Linked DNA regions of Catenulispora sp. EB89. The protein of the gene in region 1 interacts with the protein of each later gene in a pairwise test. Links are inferred from orthologs where the notes say so. Each region holds a gene or a part of one and is shown in the gene's direction. Other genes may lie near its edges. The genes, in order: aceE and nth.

Region 1 (10,347 bases):
TTTAGCCCACTCATCAGCAATTAGATGGGCTTTATATAGGCCAACTGCCTGAAATACGCGAGGATCGCTCCTGAGTGCTTCGACGATAGTGCCTACAGACTGATCAAGAAGTTCACGGTAAGTCGCCACTACATCGCGTACCTGTTCCGTCGTCCATGGCATATCCTCGATGGAGTTACTTTCTGCCACAAGGTCGCTACGTACCGCAGAAAGATATGGTAGGAGTAGTTCATGAGCCTCGCTCTGTATCCTGGCCTGAACTTCGATCGCTTTGCTACGCGCATTCTTTGCGCGATTTTCTACGACGTCCAACCTCTTCTCCGGTACCTCGCCGGTCGGCAGCAAGTACGGAGTTCCATCGAGCCCGCGATTCAAATCAATAATCATAGATGCCCGCCGTAATCGGATGGCCACTTAACGTACGCATGCCATAGTTTACTGCTACGGAGCGGCGCCAAACAGTTCCGGCGAAGCTGAACAATCGGCGAGTCTTGTCGCACTACTTAGCCGAGGTTCTGGTCCTCTCCTCGGTCGGGCAAAGCTTGTCTCTACGTCAGGTTCTGCCGGCACCGCAAGGCTCGGCGAAGCCGACCTCGCGAAGCGAGGCTTGGCCTTGCGGTGCCGGCAGGTTCTGACGTAGCCACTCGTGGTGTCCGACCGAGGAGAGGACCAGAACCGACCCACGCCACCCACCCAACCGCAGCTTCCCCGTCCACTCTCTGAGGGAGGGCCCGCCGGAGGCGCATGTTTTTCATCACGCTGCGGACGCGCGCGACCTGCCGGAGCCGGGCCGCGAGCGGGGCGGAGACAGGAGCGGCGGGCCGGTGGCGGCGCGCCGCGCGGCACGCCGCCAGGCGTGCCCTTGTATGAGCAGTGAAGCTCTTGACAGCCTCGCAGTGCGTCCACGCACGCGTCTGTCACTGGCCCCGTCTATCACTGCGGCCGTAACTATCGCATTGTCCCATGTCGGCGCGGACCGTTCCCTGTTCTCTCTCGACCCAAATGACGCACTGAAGTGGCAAGATAGTGGGCAGAACACCAGGAGGGGCGCACCGCACGGTGTGCCCCTCCTGGTCATTGCGGGTGGGCGCAGACAGGTTCGAACTGCCGACCGCTCGGGTGTAAACCGAGTGCTCTTCCGCTGAGCTATGCGCCCTCCAGGAGGCCGCCTGGGCGACCCTCAAGAGGGAAAGAGTACCCGACCCGACCCCGTCCTGCGGCACGTGATTCCCAGGCTGGAGCGCGCACGGGGCCCGGCATCCGCCGCCAACCCGATGCGACCCCCAGTAACGCCCTCAGCCCAGGCCCTTGGGCTGCCCGTCCTGCCAGCGCATCCCCCAGCCGTACATCCGGTCCAGTTCCGACTGGAACCCTGTCGTGAACTGCACCTCGCGCTGGACCACCAGCTCCGAGCCGTGCCGGAGCAGCATGGCCACCGCGCACGACTTCGCCTGCGCGATCGGGTTCTCCAGCTTGATCTCCAGCGGGTTGCCGTTGGCGGGGTGCAGGGTGACCTTCGCGTTGGCTCCGTCGAAGGCGCCTTGGTAGGCGAAGACGAAGATGAGGACGCGGTTCATCTCGTCGGCGTGGTCGAGGTTGATGAACAGGTTCTCGCCTATGGCGCTGCCGCTGCGGTCGTCCTGGTCCAGGCGGATGTAGGGCGGCCGTTCGAAGTCGCCTCGGCGGTGGCCGAGGGCCTGGACCACGCCGCGTTGGCCGGCTGTGAACTCGTAGAGGCAGCCGAGGTCCAGGTCGACGAGGCGGCCGTGGCTGATCGGCGGGGGTTCCAGGCGGCGGGAGGAGAGTTTCAGGCCTCCGGTGGGGCGGGGGGTGGGGATCATCGGGAGCTGGTCCCAGATCAGGTTCACGCGTAGCGTGCCGTTGGCGGCGCCGCGGCTGGTGAGCGACTGGACCGGGCGGGCCGCGGTCATCTTCTCGACGCGGTTGCCCCCCTCGCCCTCGTCCGACGCCCTGATGATCATCCGGTTCAGGCGCATCGCTCTCCCCCTTTGATGAAGTTGTCTGACATCCCTGTCCATCTGACTACAGTTTGCTACCCAGTGGCGGCAAGGCGGAACGTTCAGTCCGTTCTCTGGCCGAAATGGCGCTCCAGGGCGGCGTGGACGTCCTCGGACAACGAGGTGAGGCCGGAGCGGGATTCGGCCGGGTTGTCGGCCGGGTTGTCGGTCGGCGCGGCGGTTTCCGCGGCCACCTGGTCCTCGGCTCCGCAGTCCTTGCACTGCGTGCTGCCCAGGGCGCGGACCAGGCGTGCGGAGCCGCACGACGCGCAGTGGGCCAGGTCGGCGGTCCAGTCCCGGCCGTTCTGGCAGTCCGGGCAGACCAGGACCTGCTCGCCCGCGCGCACGCCCCGCCGCCACGGTGACGCGCCTCGGACCGGGTCGGTCTGGCGGGCGCCGCAGCGGTGGCAGGGCATGGCGTGGAGGTTCCTATACGGGTGAGTCGCCGGCGCCTGGGCCGGCGAGTCGGATGGGGTGGGTCACACGCCGGCCGCGGTGAGGGCGGCTCGGTATTCGTCCAGCGAGCGTGCGTCCGCCAGGCCGTTGACCACGGACCAGCGCACCACCCCCGCACTGTCGATCAGGAAGGTCCCTCGGACGGCGCAACCGCGCTCCTCGTCGAAGACCCCGTACGCGCGCGCCGCCCCGCCGTGCGGCCAGTGGTCGGCCAACAGCGGGAAGCCGAAGCCGGCTTCGTCGGCGTACGCGCGCAGCGAGTACAGCGCGTCGCACGACGCCGCGAGCACCTGGACGCGCTCGTTCTGGAAGTCGTCGACGCTTTCATGGATCGCCTGCAGTTCCGAGCCACAGACCCGGGAGAAGGCGAACGGATAGAAGACCAGCAGCACGGCCTGCTTGCCCCGGAAATCCGCCAGGGAGACGGTCTGCCCGTGCTGGTCGGTCAGCGTGAAGGCCGGGGCCCGTTCGCCGACCGCCGGCACCGGCGGCTGCTCTGCTTCGACCTGCGAGGCCGGTCCGGCCGCGGCTCGGGGCGCCGCTCCGGACCCGCTGGAGACGCCGGTGACGCCGGGCGCGCCGGACCCGTCGGAGACGACCGACAAGCCCGACACGCCCGAGACGCCCGAGACGTCAGACACGCCCGACACCGCGGACGCGCCCGAGGCGCCGGAAACGCCGGACGCTCCGGCACCGCCTCCGGGCACGCCGACAGCGCCGGACGACGCCGGACCGTTTGAGAGATGGGTGGTGGAAGGGCCGCCGCCTGGCGGCCCGTTCGGGGAGGACATCGCCGCTAGTTCCTCTAGTTCCCCGCGCTGTCGTCGACCTTGGCCCGGACCGTGGACTTCGCCAGCTTGCCGCCGGCCTTCGGGCTCACCAGGCGGGTGCCGGACCAGTTCGGGCCGGCGCTGATGCTGGAGGTCGCCGACAGTCCGGCGGTCGGGGCCGCCTCGCCGATCTCGCTGGGCTCCACGTGGCCGTCGCGCCCCACCTTGGGCGTCAGGAGCCAGATCGGTCCGCCGTCGGCCAGCGCGGTCAGCGCGTCGACCAGGTTGTCCACCAGGTCGCCGTCGTCCTCGCGGTGCCACAGCACCACCGCGTCGACCACGTCTTCGAAGTCCACGTCGACCAGATCCGCGCCGATCGTGTCCATGATGGCCTGACGCAGTTCCTCGTCGCAGTCCTCGTCCCAGCCGAGTTCCTGCACCACCTCGCCCGCCTGGAAGCCCAGGCGCACCGCCAGCGGATTGGCGGCGGCCGCCGGAACCGTGTCCGCGACCGCGCCCACGGAACTGTCCTCCTTCATGTCGTTCTGCATTCCCCTAGTCCATACGCCGGAAGCCCAAGACGCAACTACCCGTCGGACGGCGAGTCCGGCGCGGTGTCGCCCGAGAGGTCCTCCACGGCCCGCCCCTCGACCACCGCGTCGGGTCCGGGGAAAACCAGTCCTTGATGCCCGTCGTCGAAGCGCACCAGGTAGGGAGGGGTGCCGGCGGCCCCCTTGACGTCGATGATCTCGCCGGTCCGGTCGGCCTCGCCGACGTGGGCGGCGTGCACGTGAAGCCGGTCTCCCACTGAAGCTCGCATGTCTCCAGTTCACACCCGGCTGCCGGCGATGACCACCCCTCGGCACGCATTTATACCGATCTATAACGGTTACCATCGAGTAGATGTGACGTCCACGGCATGCGCGTTAGACGATGGTGGACGATGTAACCGAGAAGATCTACAAGATCTCTGTCTAGGTTGAAGGACGACTGTGGCACCCGGACAAGAGCGTTTCCCCATCATCAGTGACGGCCTGCCCACTCAGCTGCCGGACGTGGACCCGAACGAGACCGCGGAGTGGATCGAGTCCCTGGACTCAGTCGTCAACGAACAGGGCCGCCAGCGCGCGCGGTACCTGATGCTGCGCCTCCTGCAGGAAGCCCGCGCGAAACAGGTCGGCGTGCCCGGCCTGCGCTCCACGGACTACATCAACACGATCCCGCCGGAGGCCGAGCCCTGGTTCCCGGGCGACGAGGACATCGAGCGCCGGATCCGGGCGTTCATCCGGTGGAACGCCGCCATCATGGTGTCCCGGGCGAACCGTCCGGGCCTGGGCGTCGGCGGCCACATCGCCACCTACGCCTCGGCCGCGTCGCTGTACGAGGTGGGCTTCAACCACTTCTTCCGCGGCAAGGACCACGGCGAGTCCGGCGACCAGGTCTACTTCCAGGGCCACGCCTCGCCGGGCATCTACGCCCGCGCGTTCCTCGAGGGCCGGCTCACCGAGCAGCACCTGGACGGCTTCCGTCAGGAGACCTCCCAGGCGCCCTTCGGCCTGTCCTCCTACCCCCACCCGCGCCTGATGCCGGACTTCTGGGAGTTCCCGACCGTGTCGATGGGCCTGGGCCCGATCGGCGCGATCTACCAGGCCCGGTTCAACAAGTACATGTACTCCCGCGGCATCGCGGACACCTCGCGCAGCCACGTCTGGGCGTTCCTCGGCGACGGCGAGACCGACGAGCCGGAGTCGCTCGGCGCGATCGGCCTGGCGGCCCGCGACGAGCTGGACAACCTGACCTTCGTGATCAACTGCAACCTGCAGCGCCTGGACGGCCCGGTGCGCGGCAACGGCAAGATCATCCAGGAGCTGGAGTCCACCTTCCGGGGCGCCGGCTGGAACGTCATCAAGGTGATCTGGGGCCGCGACTGGGACCCGCTGCTGGCCCAGGACACCGACGGCGCGCTGGTGAACAAGATGAACACCACGCCCGACGGCCAGTTCCAGACCTACTCGGTGGAGTCCGGCGCCTACATCCGCGAGAACTTCTTCGGGGACGACGCCCGGCTGCGCAAGATGGTCGGCGACATGTCCGACGACCAGCTGCGCACCCTCTCGCGCGGCGGCCACGACTACCGCAAGGTGTACGCGGCGTTCAAGGCGGCCCGCGAGCACACCGGGCAGCCGACCGTGATCCTCGCCCACACCATCAAGGGCTGGACCCTCGGCGAGCACTTCGAGGCCCGCAACGCCACGCACCAGATGAAGAAGCTCACCAAGGCCGAGCTCAAGAGCTTCCGCGACCGGCTGCACCTGCCGATCACGGACGCCCAGCTGGAGGCGGACCTGCCGCCGTACTTCCACCCGGGCGAGAACTCCCCCGAGATCCAGTACATGAAGGAGCGCCGCGCCGCGCTCGGCGGCTACCTGCCGCGCCGGCAGATCCGCTCCAAGCCGCTGATCCTGCCCGGCGACGACGTCTACGGCCAGCTCAAGAAGGGCTCCGGCAAGCAGGCGATGGCCACCACCATGGCCTTCGTCCGGCTGCTCAAGGACCTGATGCGGGACAAGAACATCGGCGCGCGGTTCGTGCCGATCATCCCGGACGAGGCCCGCACCTTCGGCATGGACTCGCTGTTCCCGACCGCGAAGATCTACTCGCCGCACGGCCAGACCTACGACGCGGTCGACCGCGACCTGCTCCTGTCGTACAAGGAGTCCACGCAGGGCCAGATCCTGCACGAGGGCATCAGCGAGGCCGGCTCCACGGCGTCCCTGGTGGCCTCGGGCAGCTCCTACGCCACGCACGGCGAGGCGACGATCCCGGTCTACATCTTCTACTCGATGTTCGGGTTCCAGCGCACCGGCGACCAGTTCTGGCAGATGTCCGACCAGCTCGGGCGCGGCTTCGTGCTGGGCGCCACGGCCGGCCGCACCACGCTGACCGGCGAGGGCCTGCAGCACGCGGACGGCCACTCGCACCTGCTGGCCTCCACCAACCCGGCGGCGGTCGCCTACGACCCGGCGTTCGCCTTCGAGATCAGCCACATCGTGCAGGACGGTCTGCGCCGCATGTACGGGTCCTCGGAGGAGCACCCGCACGGCGAGGACGTGTTCTACTACGTCACCGTCTACAACGAGCCGTACCAGCAGCCCGCTGAGCCGGCCGGGGTGGACACCGAGGGCATCCTCAAGGGCCTGTACCGCTACGCGGCCGCCCCGGACGGCCCCGCCGACAGGCCCAAGGCCCAGATCCTGGCCTCGGGTGTCGGCGTCACGTGGGCTCTGAAGGCGCAGCAGATGCTGGCCGAGGAGTGGGGCGTGGCGGCGGACGTGTGGTCGGCCACCTCGTGGACCGAGCTGCGCCGCGACGCGCTGGCCGCCGACGAGCGCGCGCTGCTCTATCCCGAGGAGGAGCCGCGCACGCCGTACGTCACGCAGATCCTGGGCGCCACCGAGGGCCCGATCGTGGCGGTCTCGGACTGGATGCGCGCGGTACCGGACCAGATCGCGCAGTGGGTGCCGGGCGACGCCACGTCGCCGCAGCGGTACACCTCGCTGGGCGCCGACGGCTTCGGTTTCGCGGACACCCGCGGCGCCGCGCGCCGGTTCTTCCACATCGACGCCGAGTCCGTGGTGACCGCGGTCCTGGCCCAGCTCGCCAAGCGCGGCGAGGTCAAGCGGGAGGCCCCGGCCGAGGCGGTCCGCAAGTACCAGCTGCACGACGTGCGCGCCGCGGGCGCCGGTCCGACCGGCGGCGAGGCGTAGCGCACATTTCGGCGCAAAAAGCGCCCCGGCCGTCGGAACTCGACGGCCGGGGCGCTTTTTGCTTGGGGCGGGAAAGCCGCAGCCGCGTCTTGCGGAACCCCCCACGAGTTCCGCAAGACGCGGTGAAGTCGGCCGTCGCAACCCCCCGATCCCGGTGGGCGCGGCCCCGGCTCCGCCCCACGCAGCCGGGTCGCCGCCGCACCGTCAGTTGCGCGACTCGCAGGGTCGAGGTTATGCATTGGCGATACCCGGAAGCGAGAATCCCGTACAACTCCGTACACTCGTCCGCAAGCCGTAGACCTGCGGCGATCCTCGGAAGCGGTGCCACGGAAGGGGTTCTGTGACGGACGAGACGATCTCCGCGGCGCCCGAGCCGGCGGGGGCGGTGGATCTTGCCGACTTCATCGAGCGGCTGCGGACGCTGCGGGCGCACGCCGGCTCGCCGTCGTTCCGGGTGCTCGCCAAGCGCGTCGGGCCGCTGCTGAAGCCGCCGCAGGAGATCACGCACTCGACGGTCAGCGACGTCTTCGATCCGAGCCGGCGACGGCTGAACCAGGAGCTGGTCGCGGCGATCGTGCAGGCCCTCGGCGTCCCCGAGGCGCAGGTCCCGCGCTGGCGCGCGGCGTGTGTGGCGGCGCACGCGACCCGGCGCCCGACCGGCACCGCCGGGGTGTTCCGGCAGCTGCCGGCGGAGCTGGCGACGTTCACCGGCCGACGTGCGGAGCTGGCCGCGGTGATGGGGCTGGTCGGCGCCGCGGACGCCGCTGGAGCTGCTGGAGCTGCTGGCGCCGCTGGCGCAGCCGCCGATATCAGCGCCGCTGATATCACCCCGCCCCACACCGTCGTGGTCTCCGCGATCGAGGGCATGGCCGGCGTCGGCAAAACCCAGCTGGTCATCCGCGCCGCCCACGAACTGGTCCGCGCCGGCCGCTTCGCCGACGTCCAGCTCTACGTGAACCTGCGCGGCTTCGACGCCGACGCCGACCCCGCCGACCCGGCCGACGTCCTCGACTCGTTCCTGCGGCAGCTGGAGGTGCCGGCCCGGCGGATCCCGGCGGACCGGGCCGAGCGCGCCGCGATGTTCCGGGACCGGATCGCCGGCCGCGACGCGCTGGTGGTGCTGGACAACGCCGCCGACGAGGCCCAGGTCGCCGATCTGATCCCGGCCGATCCGCGGTGCCTGGTGCTGGTCACCAGCCGGCGGAACCTGGCCGGGCTGGACGGCGCGCGCCTGTTCCGGCTGGACGTCTTCCCGCTGCGCGACGCGCTGGAGCTGCTGGCACGCGTGGTCGGCGACGAACGGGTCGCGGCCGAACCGGACGCCGCCGAGCAGGTGGTGCGGCTGTGCGGGCTGCTGCCGCTGGCGGTGTCGTTGGCGGCGGCGCGGCTGCGGTCGCGGCCGGCGTGGAGCCTGGAGCGGCTCGCGGCGTATCTGCGGGACAGCGGGCTGGACGCGGTGCGGGCCGGGAGCAGGGAGCTGCGTCCGGTGTTCGATCTCTCCTACCGCGACCTCCCGACGGACCCGGCGCGCGCCTTCCGGATGGTGAGCCTGCATCCCGGCCGCGGCTTCACGACCGGCGCGGTGGCGGCGCTGATGGGGACGTCGGAGGGCGCGGCGCGGGGCGCGCTGGAGATGCTGGTCGACGAGAACCTGGTCGAGCAGCGCACCGCCGACCGCTACGAGCTGCACGACTTGCTGCACGCCTACGCCTTGGAGCGTGCCGAGATCGACGAGAGCGCGGCGGAGCGGGACGAGGCGCTGGCGCGGTTGCTGTCGTGGTACCTGCACACCGCCGAGAACGTCTCGCGCGCCGTGGAGAAGCGGCGCCTGCTGGAACCGCTGCCGCCGCGCCCGGGCGAGCCGGCGCCGCCCCGGTTCGACTCGGCACCGGAGGCGATGGCCTGGTACGACGCCGAGCGCGGGAACCTCAGCGCGGTCCTGGCGCTCGCCGCCGACACCGGCCGGCACGAGCTCGCGCTGCGGCTGCCGGTGACGCTGCTGGGCTGCTACCAGCTGCGCAAGGACTGGACCCACTGGCGGGCCGGCTACGAGAGGGGGCTGGCCAGCGCGCGCGAGATCGGCGACCGGGCCGGGGAGAACCGCCTGCTGAACGGCCTCGGCCTGGCCCTGTACGACGTGCAGGAGTACGAGAAGGCGGTCGAGGTCTACGAAGCCGGCTTGGCGGTGGCCGAGGAGCTGGGCGACCTGTCGCAGGTGGCCTCGATCCTGGGCAACATCGCCGGCTGCCACAGCCGCCTCGGCGACTACGCCACCTCCGAACAGATGCACCTGCGCGGCCTGGAGCTGTTCCGCGAGGTGGGGAACCCGCAGAACCTGGCCTCGTCGCTGACGAACCTGGGCAACATGCTGCAAGAGGCCAAGCGCCTGGAGGAGGCGCGCACGGCGCAGACGGAGGCGTGGGCGGCGGCGCGCGAGGCCGGCAACCGCCGGTACGAGGCGATCATCCTGTTCAACCTCGCAGAGGTCTGCATGGACCTGGGCCGCCTGGCGGAGGCCGAGGAGGACTACCGCCTGTCGGTGGCGGCCGCCCGCGAAGCCGGGGACCGCCCGGTCGAGGCGGAGGCGCTGCGGTCGCTGGCACGGCCGCTGAGGGCCCTCTCGCGGCCCGCGGAGGCCCGGGAGGTGTTGCGGGAGGCGCTGGCGGTTTTCGAGGCGCTGGGGTCGCCGGAGGCGGCGGTGACGCGGGAGCGGTTGGCGGAGCTGGGAGGGTAATCCCCGACGGCGCGGGCGCGAGGCGCCGGTTACCTCCGGATCACGAGCGGCGTAGCTTGATATCAGAGGTCATATTCACTGCGAACGGGGATATTCATGAATGCCGATCCGCAGCACGAAGGCACCGTCGAGCGGCCCGACCCGGGGGAAGTCACAGGCGGTGCCGTCGAACGGCCGGCCCCGGGCTACACCGGTGGAGCCGTCGAACGACCCGATCCGGACATGACCGGCGGGGCCGTCAAGCAGCCCGACCCGAGCGAGATCTCCGGGGCCGTCGAGCAGCCCGATCCGGACGTCACCGGCGGGGCCGTCAAGCAGCCGGACCCGAGCGAGACGTCCGGCGCTGTCAAGCAGCCGGACCCCGAGGTCACCGGCGGCGCCGTGAAGCAGCCCGACCCGAGCGAGATCTCAGGCGGGGTCTCCCAGCCCGACCCGGGCGGCGTGACCGGCGGCTGATCTCAGGCCGAAGCCCCGCCGACCCCCGCCGGAGCGTTCCCCGCTCCCCGCTGGTGATCCGGCTCCAGCCCCGGACTGCCGATCGGCAGACACGTCGTGCACTGCGGTCCCTCGACCGGGTGCTCCGGGGTCGGCCGGGTCGCCGC
Region 2 (9,968 bases), on another replicon or contig:
CGCCATGCAGCTGGCCGGGCCCGGCGTCATGGGACCGCCCGCCGATCCCGACGGCGCGCTCGCGGTCCTGCGTGAGGCCGTCGATCTCGGTATCACCCACATCGACACGGCCGACGCGTACGGCCCGCAGGTCACGAACCGGCTGATCCGCGAAGCGCTGCACCCCTATCCGGAGGCGCTGCACATCGTGACGAAGGTCGGCGCGACCCGCGACGCGCAGGGAGGCTGGCCGCCGGCGCGGGAGCCCGAGGCGCTGCGCCGTGCCGTGCACGAGAACCTGGAAACCCTCGGCCTGGACGCGCTCGACGTGGTGAACCTCAGGCTGGGCAACGCCCAAGGGCCGCAGCCCGGCTCGCTCGCCGAAGCCTTCGCGGCGCTCGTCGACCTCCAGCAGCAGGGTCTGATCCGGCACCTCGGCGTGAGCAACGCGACGGCCGAACAGGTCGCCGAAGCGCGCGCGATCGCGCCGATCGTGTGCGTGCAGAACATGTACAACCTTGCCTACCGGCACGACGACGAGCTGATCGAAACGCTCGCCGTGGCGGGCATCGCCTACGTGCCCTTCTTCCCGCTCGGTGGTTTCAGCCCACTGCAATCCTCGGCGCTCTCGGCCGTCGCCGACCGGCTCGGCTCGACGCCGATGTCGGTGGCGCTGGCATGGCTGTTGCGGCGTTCGCCGAACATCCTGCTGATCCCCGGCACCTCTTCTGCGGCGCACCTGCGCGAGAACATCACCGGCGCGGGACTCAGCCTCAGCGACGACGATCTCGCCGAGTTGGACAAGATCGGTCGCTAGCTTCAGTCCCGTTCGGTGTTAGTCCTGTGCGCGCGGTTCGGTGAGGCGCCGCAGCGTTTCGACCAGCGAGGCGCGATGCTCGCTCAGCCGGGACTGCGCCGTCGGATCGCCGCCGTCGGCCAGGGCTTTCAGGGCCGGCGGCGCGTCCAGCCAGCTCTCGGTGACGCGCAGGACGATGGCGAACAGGTCGATCGCCGGAAGGCTGTCGTCGAGGCGGCCCTCGCGCTGCGCGGCGGCGACGGCGTCCACCTTCGCCCGGTAGCTCTCGGCCTCGGTCTGGCTCCAGTGCTCGGTGCGCTCGAAGCGGCGCCAGGCGGCCAGCCGGGCGGCGTCGGGGTGGGCCGCCATGTAGTCGAATCTGGCCGCGCCGAAGGCCGCGAGGTCTCCGTCGACGAGCGGCGTCTGCTCGGCGAGCTCGCCGATCTGGCGTCGCAGCACGGCTTCGAAGACCGCGTCCTTGTCGCCGAAGTAGACGTAGAGCAGGCGCTTGTTGGCCCCGGCACGCTCGGCGATGCGGTCGATGCGGGCGCCGGCGAACCCGTACTCGGCGAACTCCGCCGTCGCCGCGGCCAGCAGCAGCTCCGTCGTCGCCGCGGAGTCGCGAGGGCGGGGGGCGGGTGCGGGCGTGCCGCTCGATGGCCTGGTCACGGCGGTCAGTCTAGGCGAAGTAACTAACTTTTGACTTACCCGGGGCGGCGGCCTAGTGTGTAACTATCCAGTTAGATACCTCTGGCCCGCACCGCTTGAGAGGACGCCCCACCATGGCGAACAGCGCCGCCCTCACCGCCATCACCCTCGCCGACGACCTGACCCTCACGCGCATGGGCTACGGAGCGATGCAGCTGGCCGGCCCCGGCGTCTTCGGCCCGCCGAAGGACCGCGGCCAGGCCGTCGCCGTGCTGCGCGCGGTCGTCGAGGCGGGCATCACCCACATCGACACCAGCGACTTCTACGGCCCGGCCGTCGTCAACGAGCTGATCCGGGAAGCGCTGCACCCCTACCCCGCCGACCTGCGGATCGTCACCAAGGTCGGCGCGCGCCGGGACGCCGCCGGCGGCTGGATCCCGGCCCAGGAGCCGGCCGCCCTCAAGGCTCAGGTCCACGACAACCTCCGGCATCTGGGCCTGGACACCTTGGATGTGGTGAACCTGCGCACTCCGTCCATGGAAGGCGGCAGCACCGCGTCCATCGCCGAGCAGTTCGGCGCCCTGGCGGAGCTGCGCGAGCAGGGCCTGATCCGCCACCTCGGCCTGAGCGGCGTCAGCGGCGTCCAGCTCACCGAGGCCCAGGGCATCGCGCCGGTGGTGACCGTGCAGAACCTGTACAACCTGGCCAACCGCGCCGACGACGCGCTGCTCGACCGCTGCGCCGCCGAGAACATCGCCTACGCGGCGTTCTTCCCCCTCGGCGGTTTCAACTCCCTGCAGTCCCACACACTCACCGACGTGGCGAAGCGCCTGGACGCCGCACCGCAGCAGGTGGCGCTGGCCTGGCTGCTCCAGCGTTCCTCGTCCACGGTCCTGATCCCCGGCACCTCCTCGCCGGCCCACCTGCGCGAGAACATCGCCGCCGCGGCACTGGTGCTCCCGGCCGACGCGGTCGCCGAGCTCGACGCCATCGGGGGCCGCTGACCCGGCACCTACTGACCCGACGCGCGCCTGCGGGTATTTATCCGGCCCCCGAAGTCGATCACCGTTTGTAGGCTGCCGCGAACAAAAAGGGGGTACGGCGTGGAGACCGTCGAGAAGATCCGGCAGCTCATGGCGGACGACCTGCAGCCGCAGGAGAAGGTGCTGTACGGCACGCGCGGCATGCGGTTCGGCGAAGTCCGCAAGGCGATGATCGGCGGCGCCCTGGGCATCGCCGGAGCGGCCGCGGCCGCCGCGGTGGCCGCCACCTCGAAGCGCGCCGCCGTCCCCGGCACGAGCATCCACGTGCCGAAGCGGTTCTACTTCGGGCTGACCAACCAGCGCCTGCTGGTGTTCGCCTCCGGCGGCGCCCTCGTCGCCAAGCCGAGGGAACTGCTCCTCACGTACTCATACGACCAGGTCGCCTGGATAACCGATGAGCTGATCCCGGGCGTGGCGCAGGCCTACCGGGTCTCCATCGGCATCGTGGACACCGGCGTGCTGAACCTCGAGTTCGCCCGACTCCAGGTCGCCGACGCGCGCCCGATGGTCAGCCGGGTTCGCAGCGACATGCCGAAGGACTGACTCGCGAGCCCTTCCGACCGAGGAACCGCCGAGTGACGACTGCGGGTTCACACCCGTCTCTTAGGTCCACCGGCTTACAGTGGAGTCCATGACCCGAGCCGCGGCTGACGTCTCCGACGTGACGAAGGTGAAGCCGGAGACCCACACTGCGCTGGTCAGGCGCGCCCGGAAGATCTACCGCGAGCTCAGCGACGTGTACCCGTACGCCAAGTGCGAGCTCGACTTCGAGGACCCCTACCAGCTCCTGACCGCCGTCATCTTGTCGGCGCAGTCGACCGACGTCGGCGTGAACAAGGTCACCCCCGCGCTCTTCAAGCGCTACCCGACCCCCGCCGATCTGGCCGCCGCCGATCCCGAGGAGCTCGAGGCGCTGATCAAGCCCACCGGCTTCTTCCACAACAAGGCCAAGTCGCTGCTGGGCATGTCCCGGTCCGTGGTGTCCGACTACGGCGGCGCGGTTCCGGGGAAGCTCAACGAGCTGGTGAAGCTTCCGGGGGTGGGCCGCAAGACGGCGAACGTCGTCCTCGGCGACGCGTTCGGCGTCCCCGGCATCACCGTCGACACCCACTTCGGGCGCCTGGTGCGCCGTTTCGGGTGGACCAGCCTCGAGGATCCGGTGAAGGTCGAGCACGCCATCGGCGAGCTGTTCCCGCGCAAGGACTGGACGCTGCTCTCGCACCGGGTCATCTACCACGGCCGGCGGGTCTGCCACGCGAAGAAGCCCGCGTGCGGCGCGTGCCCGATCGCGAAGCTGTGCCCCAGCCGGGGGATCGGGGAGCAGGACCCGGTGAAGGCGGCGGCGTTGCTCAAGTACAAGCCGGGGGAAGGCGGTCTGCCGCTGTGAGCGTTGCTCCCGACATGGGAACTCAGATAGCCGATTCGTTGCCCGACTGGTTGCTTCCGCTCGCTCAGGCCGCCGAGAGCGGGAAGGGGCTGGGCCCCCGGTTCAAGCGGCCCGCGGATCTGGACGGGGAGCCGCGCCGCTCCGCTGTGCTGATCCTGTTCGGGGAGGATCCGGAGAACGGGCCCGACGTGCTTTTCGTCGAGCGCTCCAAGACGCTGCGGAACCATCCCGGGCAGCCGGCCTTCCCCGGCGGGCAGGTCGACCCCGGCGAGGGGCCGGTGGCCACCGCGCTGCGGGAGGCCAACGAGGAAACCGATCTGGACCCGGACGGCGTCCAAGTCTTCGGAATCCTTCCCGAGCAGTACGTCTTCCCCTCGGACTTCCTGGTGACGCCGGTGCTGGGCTGGTGGCGTGTCCCGAGTCCGGTGCGGGTACGGGATCCGCGTGAGGTCGCCTCGGTCTGCCGGATCGCGGTGCGCGATCTGGTCGATCCGGCCAACCGGCTGCGCGTCGGCAATCCTTCGGGGACCTCGAGCCCGGCGTTCGAGGCGGGATCGCTGTTGATCTGGGGTTTCACCGCCGCGCTCCTGGACGGGGTGCTGAAGGCGGGCGGATGGGAAAAGCCGTGGGACACCGAGCGGGTCGAGCCGCTGCCGCAGGAGGTGCTGGCGCTGGCGGTCCGCAGCCGCGGGGCGCCGGGGGGAGAAGATAAGTAGATGGACATCCTCGACATCCTGCTGCTGCTCGTCGTGGCGGCGTTCGCAGTCTCCGGGTACCGGCAGGGTTTCGTCGTGGGAGTGGTCTCCTTCGCCGGGTTCCTCGGCGGGCTGGCGCTCGGATTCGTGATCGTCCCGACGTTCCTGGACCGTTCCTCCAGCAGCCTGCTGGCCTCGGTGATCGCGCTGTGCGCGGTGCTGGCGCTGGCGGTCGTCGGGCAGGTGCTCGGCTCGATGCTGGGCGCCCGGCTGCGCGAGGCCATCACCTGGCAGCCGGCGCAGATGGTGGACGCGGTCAGCGGCGCGGTGGTGTCGGTGGTCGCGGTGCTGATGGTGGCCTGGTTCCTGGGGCTGGCGCTGTTCACGTCCTCGGTGCCGACCATCAGCGACCAGGTGCGCTCCTCCAGCATCCTGAAGGGCATGACCCAGGTGCTGCCGCAGGGTGCGAACCAGTGGTTCAACGGCTTCTCCAACATCCTGAACCGCAACGGCTTCCCGCAGGTGTTCGCGCCCTTCCAGGCCGAGGACCCGGCGAACGTGCCAGCCCCGGACCCGGCGCTGCTGAACAGCCCGGTGATCGGCACGGACCGGGCCTCGATCGTGAAGATCCGCGGCCAGGCGCCGTCCTGCGGCAAGGACATCGAGGGCTCCGGCTTCGTCTACGCGCCGGGCAAGGTGATGACGAACGCGCACGTGGTCGGCGGCACGCGCTCGCTGGTGGTGCGGCAGTCCAACGGCCGGCAGTACGCGGCGACCGTGGTGCTCTTCGACCCCAAGCGCGACATCGCCGTGCTGGACGTGCCCAGCCTGAAGGCGTCGCCGCTGAACTTCGACCTGACCGGCAAGGCCAACGACTCCTCGCTGGTCGTCGGCTACCCCGAGGACGGCCCGTTCACCGTCGACGCCGCGCGCATCCGCGAGCAGATCACGGCCACCGGCGCCGACATCTACTCCAACGGCAACGTCCGGCGCCAGGTGTTCGCGCTCTACGCGCAGGTCCAGCAGGGCAACTCCGGCGGCCCGCTGCTGTCCACCGACGGCAAGGTGCTCGGCGTGGTCTTCGCCAAGTCCCTGGAGGACAAGAACACCGGCTACGCGCTGACCGCGCAGGAGGTCTCCTCCGACGCGGCCGCCGGCGCCGCCACCGACGTCCCGGTCAACACCCAGGCCTGCGCGATCTGAGGCCCTGGCGGCGATTCGGCGGCCGTCCGGCCGCGCGTCGGTGATCTCAGGCTTCTGCCGGGCCCGGCTCCGTCGCGCCTTCCTGATACGTTCATGCCAGAAACGGCACAGAACCATCAGGGGGCGGATCGGGCATGCTCGGGCACTCACACGCGACCAGCGGCGGACTGGCCTGGGCGGCGGCCGCCTCCGCGCTGCCGATGAGCGTCCTGGCCTACCCGGCCATGCACGGCTCCACGGCCCACATCCAGGCCAAGGACCTGCTGTTCGGGACCTTCATCACGGCCGGCGCGGCACTGCTGCCGGACATCGACCACCCGAACGGCACCATCGCGCACTCGGTCGGGCCGATCACCCACAACCTGTGCAAGGGCGTGTCGAAGATCAGCGGCGGGCACCGGCACGCCACGCACTCGCTGGCCTTCGTCGCGGCCGTCACCTACGGCACCTGGGCCGGCGAGAAGTACCTCGGCCGGTACTTCACCCTCGGGCTCGTGTTCTTCATGCTGGTGCTGGCGGTCCGCGCGCTGAACCTGTGCCCGCCGGGGGAGAAGCTGGAGGCCTACGGGCCCTGCATCCTGCTGGCCGGCGGCGGGACGGTGCTGATGGACCGCTGGATAGCGAGCGCGCCGAGCTGGCTGCCGTTCGCGATCGGGCTCGGGGCGCTGACGCACCTGGCCGGCGACTGCCTGACCGACCACGGCTGCCGGCTGTTCTGGCCGTTCACGCTGCGGACCGGGATACCGCTGATCCAGCGGACCGGCAACAAGATGGAGACGTGGTTCCTGGCGCCGGTGATGGCTGTCGGGTGTGCAGTGCTGTTGTACGTGAAGACTTCTGCGAAGCCTTAGCCGCACTGGGACTTGGGGCCGCTCGCGGGCTGGTGTCCTCTGTCCTCAGTGGCGTTCTATGCCGTCTTCGAGCTCTTGAAACCAATCACGGCCGGCTCCGGGGAGATCCCCGTCGGCCATCGATTCGGCGGCGGCTTGGGCGACGAGTCTGGCGAGATTGTGGAAGCCCACAGCCTGCAGAAAGTCGAACAGGCTGAGGTCGGGGAACAGGGCGACCACCCAGTCGGTCCAGCGATCGGTGCGATCATGAGTGGCGTCGAGGAAACCGGTCGCCTTCAGCAACGCAGCCCGCCGTCCGCCTGCGCTCGGGCTCAGGACTTCGTGGAGGCACGCAGTGATGACGCTGTCGTCGTATTTGAGCAGTTGATTGAGGATGTCCAGGGCAGACCCAGGCCCTTCTGCGGGCCCGGTCACGCAGTACGCCGCCCAGATGTCGCGAACGCTGTGCATCGCGTCGCGGCTTCGGTCGGCCGCGGTCAGCTCTTCAGCCAGTCGATCAGTTCGTTGGTGAAGCGCATCGGCGCCTCCTCGTGCGGGAAGTGGCCGATGCCCTCCAGCAGCCGCCAGCGGTAGGCCGCCGTGACGTACCGGCCCGAGCCGCGTGCGACGTGCGGGAGCAGGGCACTGTCGAGCTCGCCCTGCAGATGGAGCACGGGTACCCGCACCTCGGTGCGCATCCGCTGCGCGTACCGCATCCCGTCGGGGCGGACCAGGGACCTGATGAGCCAGCGGTAGTACTCCAGCGAGGAGTGCGCGGCGCCGGGCACGAGCATCGCGTCGCGGTAGCGCTGCGCCACGTCCAGCTCCGGCCAGCCGGTCGCGCCCCACTCCGTGAGCAGCTGCTCGACCAGCATCGCGGCGTCGCGGGTCAGGGCCTTCTCCGGGGCCCACGGCCGCTGCGCGGCCCACATGAAGCGCGCCGCCGAGATCTGCTTGGGGTCGGTCAGCAGGGCCTGGCGCAGCCGGCGCGGATGGGCCGAACCGGTGACCGCCAGCCGGTTCACCGCGGCCGGCCGGAAGACCGCCGCGGTCCAGCCGAGGAAGGCGCCCCAGCCGTGCCCGACCAGCGTCGCGTTGGACTGGCCGAGGGCGCGGATGACGCCGGTGACGTCCATGGTCAGGGTCAGCGGGTCGTAGCCGCGCGGGGTCTTGTCGCTGCTGCCGTAGCCGCGCAGGTCCATCGCCACCGCGCGGAAGCCCGCGTCGGCCACCGCCGGGAGCTGGTGGCGCCAGGACCACCAGAATTCCGGGAAGCCGTGCAGGAACAGCACCAGCGGGCCCTCGCCCATCTCGGCGACGTGGAAGCGGGCCCCGTTCGCGTTGATGTCGCGGTGCGTCCACGGGCCGGCCAGGCGGATCGGATCGGAATCCTGCATGGGTTCAGCCTCCCACGCGGGGCAGGCCGAAGGGGGCCGCGTTCACCGCCGGCGGCCCGGTGGACAGCGTCCGGCGGGTGAATATTGGTTCGCCGTCGGGGCGAAGCGGTGTTAGCCATGGATTATGAGCTTCGAAGCCGCCTCCCATCCCGTCCGTCCGATCACGGACGGCGAGGTCGAGGCTTTCACCGCGCAACTCGACCTCGGCTTCCACGAGAACCCGCCGCAGGAGGCGCACGACCTGTGGATGCGGCTGCTGCCGCGCGAGCGTTCGGTCGCCGCCTTCGACGGCGACGAACTGGTCAGCACCGGCGGGTCCTTCCCCTTCGAGATGACGGTCCCCGGCGGCGCCACGGTGCCGACCGCGGGCGTCACGATGATCACCGTGAAGCCCACCCACCGCCGCCGCGGCATCCTGACCGCGATGATGCGGCACCAGCTGCACGGCTGGCACGAGCGCGGCGAGGAGCCGGTGGCGACCCTGCAGGCGTCCGAGCCGGCGATCTACGGCCGCTTCGGCTACGGGCTCGCCACCCAGCAGCTCAACCTCAAGGTCCCCCGCGGCGACAACGGCCTGTCGGCGGTGCCCGGCAGCGACAAGTTCCGGCTGCGGATGCTGGCTCCGGCCGACGGATACGACCGCTGCCAGGAGGTGTTCGAGGCGAACCGGCCGGGCCGGCCGGGGATGCTGCCGCGGGTCGGCGAGGGCTGGCGGGACTCGGCGCTGGCCGACGACGAGTTCGCCCGGGACGAGGCGGGCCCGCTGCGCTGTGTCCTGGCCGAGGACGCCGACGGCCGGGCCGTGGGCTTCGCGCGCTACCGGGTCAAGGAGGACTTCGACAACCCGGCGCACCCGGACTGCAAGGTGCGGGTGCAGGAGGTCTACGGCCGCGACCTCGCCTCCTACGCCGCGATGTGGCGCTTCCTGCTCGACCTGGACCTGACCAGCGAGGTCCATGCCCAGGTGCCGGTCGACGACCCGCTGATGCACCTGCTGGCCGACACCCGGCGCTCGCTGCCCCGGCTGCAGGACGACATGTACCTGCGGCTCGTGGACGTGGACCGGGCGCTCACGGCGCGCCGCTACGCGGGGCCGGTGGACGTGGTGTTCGACGTCGCCGACTCGTTCTGCCCCTGGAACGCCGGCCGCTGGCGGCTCCGCGGCGACGCCGACGGCGCGGTCTGCGAGCGCACGACGGACCCGGCCGACCTGGTGCTCGGCGTGCGCGAACTCGGCAGCGCCTACCTAGGCGGCCTGTCGCTGAGCGCCCTCGCCCGCGCCGGACGGGTCGAGGAGCTGCGGGCCGGGACGCTGGCGGCGGCGTCGCGGGCGTTTGTGAGCGACGTCGCGCCGTGGCTGCCCTTCGGCTTCTAATCGCGATCTCATACTGTGGGCGGCATGACTGAGGTACAGGTGAAGGACTACAACGGCGTACTCCTGAAGCGGCACCCCGCGTCGGGCAACGGCGTGGTCGCGGAGATCGTGCTGAACCGCGCGTCGGCGATGAACGCCATCTCGACGGCGATGGCCGCGGCGATCCGCGACGTCGCGCCGGAGCTGGCCGAGGACCCGGCGGTACGCGCGGTGGTGGTGTCGTCGGCACCGCCGGAGGCCGAGGGCAAGAACCACGCGTTCTGCGTCGGCGTGGACCTCAAGGAACGCAACCAGATGAGCGACGCGGAACTGGTCGCCACCCGCCCGGCCTTCCGCCGGACCTGGGGCGCGTTCGGCTCCCTGCCGATGCCGGTCATCGCCGCGGTCTCCGGCTACGCCCTCGGCGGCGGCTGCGAACTGGCCCTGGCCTGCGACCTGATCGTGGCCGACGACGGCGCGGTCTTCGGCCTGCCGGAGGTCTCAGTCGGCGTCATCCCCGGCGGCGGCGGCACGCAGACCCTGGTACGCCGCATCGGCACGAACCGCGCCGCCGACCTGATCTTCACGGCCCGCCGCATCGACGCCGACGAAGCCGACCGCTTCGGCATGGTGGAC

Evidence for each region.
Region 2: the proteins of aceE (region 1) and nth interact in binary tests that used the Escherichia coli proteins (3 or more experiments, as listed by UniProt). The link is inferred for Catenulispora sp. EB89 from one-to-one orthologs.

The regions. Positions count from the first base shown.
Region 1 is NZ_JBGCCU010000004.1:460,899-471,245, forward strand. The notes cover bases 3,895-7,211. They hold aceE (pyruvate dehydrogenase (acetyl-transferring), homodimeric type), read left to right. Parts: upstream 3,895-4,236; coding sequence 4,237-7,011; downstream 7,012-7,211. Other genes in these bases: ABH920_RS11690 (DUF1918 domain-containing protein), read right to left, coding at 3,895-4,064. Also shown: ABH920_RS11660 (Fic family protein), read right to left, coding at 1-387; ABH920_RS11670 (Tellurium resistance), read right to left, coding at 1,296-1,997; ABH920_RS11675 (hypothetical protein), read right to left, coding at 2,081-2,434; ABH920_RS11680 (peroxiredoxin), read right to left, coding at 2,498-2,959; ABH920_RS11685 (DUF3052 domain-containing protein), read right to left, coding at 3,280-3,795; more of ABH920_RS11690, read right to left, coding at 3,831-3,894; ABH920_RS11700 (tetratricopeptide repeat protein), read left to right, coding at 7,352-9,745; ABH920_RS11705 (hypothetical protein), read left to right, coding at 9,842-10,201; ABH920_RS11710 (DHA2 family efflux MFS transporter permease subunit), read right to left, coding at 10,204-10,347. UniProt on the Escherichia coli protein: Component of the pyruvate dehydrogenase (PDH) complex, that catalyzes the overall conversion of pyruvate to acetyl-CoA and CO(2).
Region 2 is NZ_JBGCCU010000001.1:179,904-189,871, reverse strand. What follows is about bases 2,038-4,975. They hold nth (endonuclease III), read left to right. Parts: upstream 2,038-3,097; coding sequence 3,098-3,853; downstream 3,854-4,975. Other genes in these bases: ABH920_RS00825 (MarP family serine protease), read left to right, coding at 4,570-4,975; ABH920_RS00830 (CoA pyrophosphatase), read left to right, coding at 3,868-4,569; ABH920_RS00840 (hypothetical protein), read left to right, coding at 2,527-3,009; ABH920_RS00845 (oxidoreductase), read left to right, coding at 2,038-2,427. Also shown: ABH920_RS00855 (aldo/keto reductase family oxidoreductase), read left to right, coding at 1-796; ABH920_RS00850 (TetR family transcriptional regulator), read right to left, coding at 815-1,444; more of ABH920_RS00845, read left to right, coding at 1,558-2,037; more of ABH920_RS00825, read left to right, coding at 4,976-5,751; ABH920_RS00820 (metal-dependent hydrolase), read left to right, coding at 5,886-6,602; ABH920_RS00815 (hypothetical protein), read right to left, coding at 6,648-7,052; ABH920_RS00810 (alpha/beta fold hydrolase), read right to left, coding at 7,079-7,978; ABH920_RS00805 (GNAT family N-acetyltransferase), read left to right, coding at 8,103-9,353; ABH920_RS00800 (enoyl-CoA hydratase/isomerase family protein), read left to right, coding at 9,378-9,968. UniProt on the Escherichia coli protein: DNA repair enzyme that has both DNA N-glycosylase activity and AP-lyase activity. The DNA N-glycosylase activity releases various damaged pyrimidines from DNA by cleaving the N-glycosidic bond, leaving an AP (apurinic/apyrimidinic) site.